3 regions of the Bacillus shivajii genome follow, and region 1 is predicted to be linked to each of the others. Evidence: a T-box and tRNA genes for the amino acid it is inferred to sense, from the RefSeq annotation. Region 1 holds a T-box; the other regions hold tRNA genes.

Region 1 (3,256 bases):
CTGAGTTTCAGGCAGTGACACAATTAGAGCGAAAAGTCTTGACAATGAACCGTGTACGACGTTTTATGATGAGTGTATTTCATTCAGAAGAGGGTATGTAACAAGTAGATCCAGAGGATGACTCATACGTGCTTGGCTCCCTCCTTACAAGGTATAGATCGTAACCTACTTTTATCTTGTCATGGAGGTGCCTGGCACTTTGTTGTTTAGTCATCCCCTTTTTCATGACTAGTAGGTATGGAAAGAGGGGGTTCGAGCGTACCAGGTAGTATTCTACCAGGTACGCTTCCGCTACATACAAATAAATTAAATTCCTACAATGAATGATTATGTAAGATAAAAAGCTTGTCCAAAATAATCATAATGAACAGCTTCTAGTATGATAACCATTGGTTTGTCAATAGTTACCACAAAATTGTGCGGGACCTGGTCCCGCACAATTTTACTAGAACCAGCTGAAGGTGTGAGATAAATAGATGATGACAAGGACAGCGAGTAAGATGACGTCAAAGGTTGTTGGCAAAAGCAAAGTTCTAATGAGCTGGAAAATGATCAGTGGGAGCAAAATCTGATAAAAAACATCAATGATTCTTTTTACTATTCGAGGAGACCGAAAATGTTTATGCCAGCGTCGACGTCGTCTCATAAGCTTTCCTCCTTCATCATCGTTTAAGTAAATTTATAAGTGCTTTTTCTACTACCTAATTTATGCATTACATAGTAAATGGTGTGTGTAAAATCATGAATCATATCTTAGATCAGATGCTATTTTAACAGTTGGGCAAACCTTATCTCCAAATTCCCTAAGAATAAATGGAGCAAATGTATAAAGTTAGATAAGCGAGCTTATACTGTTGGATATACTTCATAGATGGTAAATGAATAGAGAAAAAACCTTATAGTCATATGTACATTTCTCATTCAAAACAAAATGAAACTATTGATTATAGACTAAAGAAAAGGTAAAATACGAATACAAACGTCTTTTGGCAAATTTACGCAAAAAATGTAATCAGCCAAAAACAAATCATAAACTCATGTATAAAACGTTGATAGGGAGGAGTACATCTCGAACCCATCAGAGAGGAAAACTATCGCAAAACAGCGATGCTGGAAGGTTTTCTTGGATGTAAAGATGGAAGGTCGCCCTGGAGTTGCTTTTATGAACAATGTGAAACTTGTCAGTCTTTAAAGCTATGGCTACACATTTATTAGTAAAAGCCGCATCAGCCCCGTTAAGGCTTTGAGTGTACAGCTAATTTTACGTAAATTGTAGATGCTAAACAAAGCATGAACAAGCCCTTTTAGCTGTAAACAAAGGTGGTACCGCGAGGAATTTAAGCTCCCTTCGTCCTTTGACGAACGGGGGCTTTTTGTATTCTCAAAAATTCACAGACCAGGTCCCGTACAATTTTGTGAACTATATTGACAATTAGGAATGTTTATATCTAAGGAGGAAAGATGATGACTGATCAAAATCAAGAAGTATCAATGCCGCCGAAGTATGATCCTCAGGCGACAGAAGCGAAGTGGTACCCATATTGGGTAAATGGAAAATTCTTCGAAGCAACTGGAGATGAGAATAAGAAACCTTATACAATTGTTATTCCACCACCGAATGTAACAGGGAAACTTCACCTTGGTCACGCGTGGGATACGACGCTCCAAGACATTCTCATTCGTACAAAACGTATGCAAGGGTACGACGCACTTTGGCTTCCAGGAATGGACCATGCTGGAATTGCAACGCAAGCGAAAGTTGAAGGAAAACTTCGTGAAGAAGGCGTTTCTCGTTATGACCTTGGTCGTGAAAAGTTTTTAGAAAAATCATGGGAATGGAAAGACGAATATGCGGACTTTATCCGTAACCAATGGTCTAAACTTGGCCTTTCTCTTGACTACTCTCGCGAGCGCTTTACCCTTGATGAAGGCTTATCTAAAGCAGTAAGGGAAGTATTTGTTCGGCTATATGAAGAAGGGCTTATTTACCGTGGCGAATATATTATCAACTGGGATCCACAAACGAAAACAGCGTTATCTGACATCGAAGTTATTTACAAAGATGTTCAAGGTGCCTTTTACCATATGAAATATCCGTTAGCTGATGGCTCGGGGCATATTGAAGTAGCAACGACTCGTCCAGAAACGATGTTAGGGGATACGGCTGTAGCGGTTCACCCTGAAGATGACCGTTACAAACATCTCATTGGCAAAAAAGTAAAGCTACCAATCGTTGGTCGTGAAATTGACATTGTCGCTGATGATTACGTAGATATGGAGTTTGGTTCTGGCGCAGTAAAAATTACTCCAGCACACGATCCAAATGACTTTGAAATTGGAAACCGTCATAATCTTGAGCGCGTTCTCGTTATGCATGAAGATGGTAAGATGAACGATAATGCTGGAAAATACGAAGGTATGGACCGATTTGAATGTCGTAAGCAAATAGTTAAAGATCTACAAGATGATGGTGTCCTTTTCAAAATCGAAGAACATATGCATAGTGTTGGTCACTCTGAGCGAAGTGGAGCAGTTGTAGAACCATATTTATCAACACAATGGTTTGTAAAAATGGGACCTCTTGCAGAACAAGCGATTGAATTACAAAAATCCGAGAATAAAGTAAACTTTGTTCCTGACCGTTTTGAAAAAACGTATATGCATTGGATCGAAAACATCCGTGACTGGTGTATTTCACGTCAGCTATGGTGGGGACATCGTATTCCAGCTTGGTATCATAAAGAAACTGGAGAACTTTACGTAGGTCGCACAGAACCAGAAGATATTGAAAATTGGGAGCAAGATGTAGATGTACTTGATACGTGGTTCAGCTCAGCTTTATGGCCATTTTCAACGATGGGCTGGCCGGATGAAGAAGCAGCTGACTATAAGCGTTACTATCCAACAGATGCACTAGTTACAGGTTATGACATCATCTATTTCTGGGTTGCCCGTATGATTTTCCAAGGTCAACAATTTACCAACGAGCGTCCATTCAAAGACGTCCTCATTCACGGACTCGTACGTGACTCTGAAGGCCGAAAAATGAGTAAGTCTCTTGGTAATGGTGTCGACCCAATGGATGTTATTGATAAGTACGGTGCCGATGCGCTTCGTTTCTTCTTATCAACAGGCAGCTCACCAGGTAATGACCTTCGTTTTTACTGGGAAAAAGTTGAGGCGAACTGGAACTTCGGTAATAAGATCTGGAACGCATCACGATTTGCTCTGATGAACATGGACGGCTTGAAGTACG
Region 2 (3,256 bases), 1.9 Mb from region 1:
CCAGCATGATGCATATTTTAATAATAGGTTAAGAACAACAGGGGGGCGTTACTCATTAGCAGATCACCATATTGAGATCAACCCAAAGCATTATGAACACTTCGGATATGAAGAGTTAGTAAAAATCATTAAGCATGAACTTTGCCATTACCACTTACACATTGAAGGAAAAGGGTACATGCATAAAGATAGAGAGTTTAAAAATTTGCTAAAAGCGGTTGGTGGCTCGAGGCATTGTCAAACACTCCCTGGGACTCGGAAAAAATCTAAGGTCATTCATATGTACCAATGTACTTCTTGTGATTTAATCTATAAAAGGAAAAGAAGAATAGATACGAAGAAGTATGTTTGTGGGAAGTGTAAAGGAAAGTTAAAAATTGTTAAAACGATTTCTGGATAAAAAGTTGATTTTTATTAAATCTCTATGCTATTATATAAATCTCATCAAGAGAGCCTACCAACAACATTAAGGAAGTGAACAACTACAGTAACGTGGGTTTGACATTAATATTATCTTTGTTTAAAATAATAATTGTCGTTATTATTCCACAGTAGCTCAGTGGTAGAGCAATCGGCTGTTAACCGATCGGTCGTAGGTTCGAGTCCTACCTGTGGAGCCATTTCTTTTTTTGGGGGAAGTCCTTACTCATTTTTGTTCCTTAATAAATGGGACAAGCTAAAAGTAAGCAGATAAATATAATTAAGAGAGAATGCGACTCCGTAAAAAAACAGTTGACATAATCTTGTTGATTGTGTAAGATATAAAAGTCGCAAAAAAACACTAACAATATTCCACAGTAGCTCAGTGGTAGAGCAATCGGCTGTTAACCGATCGGTCGTAGGTTCGAGTCCTACCTGTGGAGCCATTCTTATGGAGAAGTACCCAAGTGGCTGAAGGGGCTCCCCTGCTAAGGGAGTAGGTCGTGTGAGCGGCGCGAGGGTTCAAATCCCTCCTTCTCCGCCATTAAATATTAGGCCCGTTGGTCAAGTGGTTAAGACACCGCCCTTTCACGGCGGTAACAGGGGTTCGAATCCCCTACGGGTCACCATTAGTTTTTTCAAAGTCTCGTATACATGAGGATGTGAGTGAGCGCATCTGACAAAGAGATTCGCCGCCCCTTATGCAGATCGTTTTGTTTGAAAGAAGCAAGAAGGTCGAGGAAGAAAGGGAACGAGCACTGGAGCGTATACCACATACGTGAGGATGTGAGTGAGCGCATCTGACAAAGAGATTCGCCGCTTATTTCAAACAAATAGGGAGGATTAGCTCAGTTGGGAGAGCACTTGCCTTACAAGCAAGGGGTCGGTGGTTCGAGCCCGCCATCCTCCACCATTAATTAAATATAATAGACGTCAAATAGTGTGGTCCCGTGGTGTAGCGGTTAACATGCCTGCCTGTCACGCAGGAGATCGCGGGTTCGATTCCCGTCGGGACCGCCATTTTTTTTATTTTAGTGTGCGGGTGTGGCGGAATTGGCAGACGCGCTAGACTTAGGATCTAGTGCCTTCGGGCGTGGGGGTTCGACTCCCTCCACCCGCACCATTATAATAATCTTTCATTTGTTGCGGTCGTGGCGGAACGGCAGACGCGCTAGGTTGAGGGCCTAGTGGGGGCGACCCCGTGGAGGTTCAAATCCTCTCGACCGCACCATTTTATATAACAGCCTAATATAGGCGCCCGTAGCTCAATTGGATAGAGCGTTTGACTACGGATCAAAAGGTTAGGGGTTCGACTCCTCTCGGGCGCGCCATTAACTATCTCTTATCAGTTGTCAGCGCTAATCCGAAAAATAATACGGGAAGTAGCTCAGCTTGGCAGAGCACTTGGTTTGGGACCAAGGGGTCGCAGGTTCAAATCCTGTCTTCCCGACCAGGATATTTCAGTGTTTTATAATAAGGTAGTCATTTATAATATATGCGGGTGTAGTTTAGTGGTAAAACCTCAGCCTTCCAAGCTGATGTCGTGAGTTCGATTCTCATCACCCGCTCCATGAAAATTATTTTAAAATAACTCTTGCATCATTATCTTATCGATGATATAGTAGTTAATGTTGCTTGAGGGCCTGTAGCTCAGCTGGTTAGAGCGCACGCCTGATAAGCGTGAGGTCGGTGGTTCGAGTCCACTCAGGCCCACCATATATTGACCTTTGAAAACTAAACAAAAAGCCAAGCGAAATGGGATATAAAAATATCCCGTCAATGAATTTTTTTTTTTTTTTTTTTTTTTTTTTTTTTTTTGATGTCAGAGACATTAAACTCTTAAGATGATTTTTTCATCACAATTTATTGGAGAGTTTGATCCTGGCTCAGGACGAACGCTGGCGGCGTGCCTAATACATGCAAGTCGAGCGGACCAATTAAAAGTTTACTTTTATGAGGTCAGCGGCGGACGGGTGAGTAACACGTGGGCAACCTGCCTTACAGACTGGGATAACTCCGGGAAACCGGGGCTAATACCAGATGACCAATAGAGTCGCATGACTCTATTGTAAAAGTTGGGATTTATCCTAACACTGTAAGATGGGCCCGCGGCGCATTAGCTAGTTGGTGAGGTAAGAGCTTACCAAGGCGACGATGCGTAGCCGACCTGAGAGGGTGATCGGCCACACTGGAACTGAGACACGGTCCAGACTCCTACGGGAGGCAGCAGTAGGGAATCATCCGCAATGGGCGAAAGCCTGACGGTGCAACGCCGCGTGAGTGATGACGGTCTTCGGATTGTAAAGCTCTGTTGTTAGGGAAGAACAAGTGCCGTTCGAATAGGGCGGCACCTTGACGGTACCTAACCAGAAAGCCCCGGCTAACTACGTGCCAGCAGCCGCGGTAATACGTAGGGGGCAAGCGTTGTCCGGAATTATTGGGCGTAAAGCGCGCGCAGGCGGTCTCTTAAGTCTGATGTGAAAGCCCACGGCTCAACCGTGGAGGGTCATTGGAAACTGGGGGACTTGAGTGTAGGAGAGGAAAGTGGAATTCCACGTGTAGCGGTGAAATGCGTAGATATGTGGAGGAACACCAGTGGCGAAGGCGACTTTCTGGCCTACAACTGACGCTGAGGCGCGAAAGCGTGGGGAGCAAACAGGATTAGATACCCTGGTAGTCCACGCCGTAAACGTTGAGTGCTAGGTGTTAGGGGTTTCGATGCCCTTAGTGCCGAAGTTAACACATTAAGCACTCCGCCTGGGGAGTACGGCCGCAAGGCTGAAACTCAAAGGAATTGACGGGGGCCCGCACAAGCAGTGGAGCATGTGGTTTAATT
Region 3 (3,256 bases), 2.0 Mb from region 1:
GGACGGAAAGACCCCATGGAGCTTTACTGTAGCTTGATATTGGATTTTGGTACAGCTTGTACAGGATAGGTAGGAGCCTTGGAAGCCGGAGCGCTAGCTTCGGTGGAGGCGTCGGTGGGATACTACCCTGGCTGTACTGGAATTCTAACCTCGGACCGTGATCCGGTTCAGGGACAGTGTCAGGTGGGCAGTTTGACTGGGGCGGTCGCCTCCTAAAAAGTAACGGAGGCGCCCAAAGGTTCCCTCAGAATGGTTGGAAATCATTCGCAGAGTGCAAAGGCATAAGGGAGCTTGACTGCGAGACATACAGGTCGAGCAGGGACGAAAGTCGGGCTTAGTGATCCGGCGGCACCGTATGGAAGGGCCGTCGCTCAACGGATAAAAGCTACCCTGGGGATAACAGGCTAATCTCTCCCAAGAGTCCACATCGACGGGGAGGTTTGGCACCTCGATGTCGGCTCATCGCATCCTGGGGCTGAAGTAGGTCCCAAGGGTTGGGCTGTTCGCCCATTAAAGCGGTACGCGAGCTGGGTTCAGAACGTCGTGAGACAGTTCGGTCCCTATCCGTCGCGGGCGTAGGAAATTTGAGAGGAGCTGTCCTTAGTACGAGAGGACCGGGATGGACACACCGCTGGTGTACCAGTTGTTCTGCCAAGAGCATAGCTGGGTAGCTACGTGTGGACGGGATAAGTGCTGAAAGCATCTAAGCATGAAGCCCCCCTCAAGATGAGATTTCCCATCACGTCAAGTGAGTAAGATCCCTCAGAGAAGATGAGGTTGATAGGTCTCATGTGGAAGCGTGGCAACACGTGGAGCTGAGAGATACTAATCGATCGAGGGCTTAACCAAAGTATTACATTAACCTTCAGACCGAAGGTCATCAGTCAAATGTTATCTAGTTTTGAGAGTACAATACTTCTCAATTTCATAAGTCCAGTGACGATAGCGGAGAGGTCACACCCGTTCCCATGCCGAACACGGAAGTTAAGCTCTCCAGCGCCGATGGTAGTTGGGGGCTCTCCCCCTGTGAGAGTAGGACGTTGCTGGGCCAATTTTTATTCCACAGTAGCTCAGTGGTAGAGCAATCGGCTGTTAACCGATCGGTCGTAGGTTCGAGTCCTACCTGTGGAGCCATACGGAGAGGTGTCCGAGTGGCCGAAGGAGCACGATTGGAAATCGTGTAGGCGGTTTAAACCCGTCTCGAGGGTTCAAATCCCTCTCTCTCCGCCAGAAATATAAGGCCCATTGGTCAAGTGGTTAAGACACCGCCCTTTCACGGCGGTAACAGGGGTTCGAATCCCCTATGGGTCACCAATTTGGAGGATTAGCTCAGTTGGGAGAGCACTTGCCTTACAAGCAAGGGGTCGGTGGTTCGAGCCCGCCATCCTCCACCATTTTATACAAGCGCACACGACTCAAAATCGTGTTCACCTGTAAGCTTTCATATCGTCGCGGGGTGGAGCAACGAGCGCAACATCGTCGAATGATCTACGAGTTGTCTCGACGCATAAACTACAAAGCGGTGCTAGAAGAGGAAGAGACAGTCTAATATGCTACGGAGCATAACATTATCCGTAAGCTTTCATAACGACGCGGGGTGGAGCAGTCTGGTAGCTCGTCGGGCTCATAACCCGAAGGTCGGTGGTTCAAATCCGCCCCCCGCAACCAAATTTTAAATACATATTTGTGTGGTCCCGTGGTGTAGCGGTTAACATGCCTGCCTGTCACGCAGGAGATCGCGGGTTCGATTCCCGTCGGGACCGCCATTTGGCTCGGTAGCTCAGTCGGTAGAGCAACGGACTGAAAATCCGTGTGTCGGCGGTTCGATTCCGTCCCGAGCCACCATTTTTTTGCTGGCCTAGCTCAATTGGTAGAGCAACTGACTTGTAATCAGTAGGTTGGGGGTTCAAGTCCTCTGGCCAGCACCATTTTTTATTTTCTCTTGACGAATTATAAAAGATTCGGTAATATATTTATTGTCTCATTTGGAGGGGTAGCGAAGTGGCTAAACGCGGCGGACTGTAAATCCGCTCCCTCAGGGTTCGGGAGTTCGAATCTCTCCCCCTCCACCATTTGAATACTGAACGAAACTTACAAAACCATAATTTTAAATTTATCAGTATTTTTCTGAACATAATACAAGGGTTTAGATTATACTGTTTAATGTATATGATTATTATGGCGGTTGTGGCGAAGTGGTTAACGCACCGGATTGTGGTTCCGGCATTCGTGGGTTCGATTCCCATCAGCCGCCCCATTCGAGATAAATTAAAGGGCTATAGCCAAGCGGTAAGGCATCGGATTTTGATTCCGTGATTCGCAGGTTCGAATCCTGCTAGCCCTGCCATTTTCATGCGGAAGTAGTTCAGTGGTAGAACACCACCTTGCCAAGGTGGGGGTCGCGGGTTCGAATCCCGTCTTCCGCTCCAGAATAACATATGGCGGCATAGCCAAGTGGTAAGGCATGGGTCTGCAAAACCCTGATCCCCGGTTCGAATCCGGGTGCCGCCTCCATAATAAAAAGTCCTTTATACCTCATGCCGGGGTGGTGGAATTGGCAGACACACAGGACTTAAAATCCTGCGGTAGGTGACTACCGTGCCGGTTCAAGTCCGGCCCTCGGCACCAATTATAATTTATCAATATATACTGCCAGTGTGATTTGCCGGTGTGGCGGAATTGGCAGACGCGCACGACTCAAAATCGTGTTCCTTCTGGAGTGTCGGTTCGACCCCGACCACCGGTACCATACATAAATGATAATCCAGCGACTCTTAACGATTTAAAAAACGTTGAGAGTCGTTTTTTTTGATTTTTCTGCTAAGTACGTGTAGACAATCAGATCGTACTGGAAAGTGAACATATAATTAGGAAGAATACTGAGAAGGGAAAAGCCTGTAAACTACGGTGAAACCGCCTCCCTTATTATATATAGGGAAAGTTCAGAAGAAGTGATATTGATGTTGGAATAAAGTCAAAATATCGAATCCATTTAGTTTAGTCCAAAAAATGAATGAAGGCTCTGTATGAAAAGACATCAAAGTTCAATTCACATTTCCTTTAGTTTCAATTACTTTTTCGTTCATGCTTTAACTAGTCATGTTATCGTCAAATACGGAACGTAGTTATATATTGCAAAATAGAAATACGTAATAAAAGTCCATCTATTTGATACGGTACAACTAGCATGATAGCCTGGATGGCAAGGCGAGTTTCCTGGCTTCCTGGTTTGACATCATGCTCATAAAGGACCGTG

Evidence for each region. The T-box of region 1 lies ahead of LGQ02_RS14865 (valine--tRNA ligase). A T-box ahead of a tRNA ligase gene usually reads a tRNA of that ligase, here a tRNA-Val.
Region 2: it encodes a tRNA-Val, which carries the amino acid that the T-box ahead of LGQ02_RS14865 (valine--tRNA ligase) is inferred to sense. The anticodon was not compared.
Region 3: it encodes a tRNA-Val, which carries the amino acid that the T-box ahead of LGQ02_RS14865 (valine--tRNA ligase) is inferred to sense. The anticodon was not compared.

The regions. Positions count from the first base shown of each region.
Region 1 is NZ_CP084703.1:3,052,334-3,055,589, reverse strand. It holds gene ysxE (spore coat protein YsxE) at 1-101, shown strand, start outside; gene LGQ02_RS14870 (hypothetical protein) at 446-646, opposite strand; T-box leader at 1,041-1,359, shown strand; gene LGQ02_RS14865 (valine--tRNA ligase) at 1,465-3,256, shown strand, end outside.
Region 2 is NZ_CP084703.1:505,871-509,126, forward strand. It holds gene LGQ02_RS02525 (SprT family protein) at 1-400, shown strand, start outside; tRNA gene LGQ02_RS02530 (tRNA-Asn) at 546-620, shown strand; tRNA gene LGQ02_RS02535 (tRNA-Asn) at 792-866, shown strand; tRNA gene LGQ02_RS02540 (tRNA-Ser) at 874-964, shown strand; tRNA gene LGQ02_RS02545 (tRNA-Glu) at 975-1,049, shown strand; tRNA gene LGQ02_RS02550 (tRNA-Val) at 1,258-1,333, shown strand; tRNA gene LGQ02_RS02555 (tRNA-Asp) at 1,365-1,440, shown strand; tRNA gene LGQ02_RS02560 (tRNA-Leu) at 1,459-1,543, shown strand; tRNA gene LGQ02_RS02565 (tRNA-Leu) at 1,566-1,651, shown strand; tRNA gene LGQ02_RS02570 (tRNA-Arg) at 1,675-1,751, shown strand; tRNA gene LGQ02_RS02575 (tRNA-Pro) at 1,797-1,873, shown strand; tRNA gene LGQ02_RS02580 (tRNA-Gly) at 1,918-1,991, shown strand; tRNA gene LGQ02_RS02585 (tRNA-Ile) at 2,060-2,136, shown strand; rRNA gene LGQ02_RS02590 (16S ribosomal RNA) at 2,284-3,256, shown strand, end outside.
Region 3 is NZ_CP084703.1:1,042,991-1,046,246, forward strand. It holds rRNA gene LGQ02_RS04970 (23S ribosomal RNA) at 1-849, shown strand, start outside; rRNA gene rrf (5S ribosomal RNA) at 933-1,049, shown strand; tRNA gene LGQ02_RS04980 (tRNA-Asn) at 1,060-1,134, shown strand; tRNA gene LGQ02_RS04985 (tRNA-Ser) at 1,138-1,230, shown strand; tRNA gene LGQ02_RS04990 (tRNA-Glu) at 1,240-1,314, shown strand; tRNA gene LGQ02_RS04995 (tRNA-Val) at 1,319-1,394, shown strand; tRNA gene LGQ02_RS05000 (tRNA-Met) at 1,592-1,668, shown strand; tRNA gene LGQ02_RS05005 (tRNA-Asp) at 1,691-1,766, shown strand; tRNA gene LGQ02_RS05010 (tRNA-Phe) at 1,770-1,845, shown strand; tRNA gene LGQ02_RS05015 (tRNA-Thr) at 1,853-1,928, shown strand; tRNA gene LGQ02_RS05020 (tRNA-Tyr) at 1,988-2,072, shown strand; tRNA gene LGQ02_RS05025 (tRNA-His) at 2,182-2,257, shown strand; tRNA gene LGQ02_RS05030 (tRNA-Gln) at 2,273-2,347, shown strand; tRNA gene LGQ02_RS05035 (tRNA-Gly) at 2,355-2,429, shown strand; tRNA gene LGQ02_RS05040 (tRNA-Cys) at 2,441-2,514, shown strand; tRNA gene LGQ02_RS05045 (tRNA-Leu) at 2,540-2,628, shown strand; tRNA gene LGQ02_RS05050 (tRNA-Leu) at 2,665-2,749, shown strand.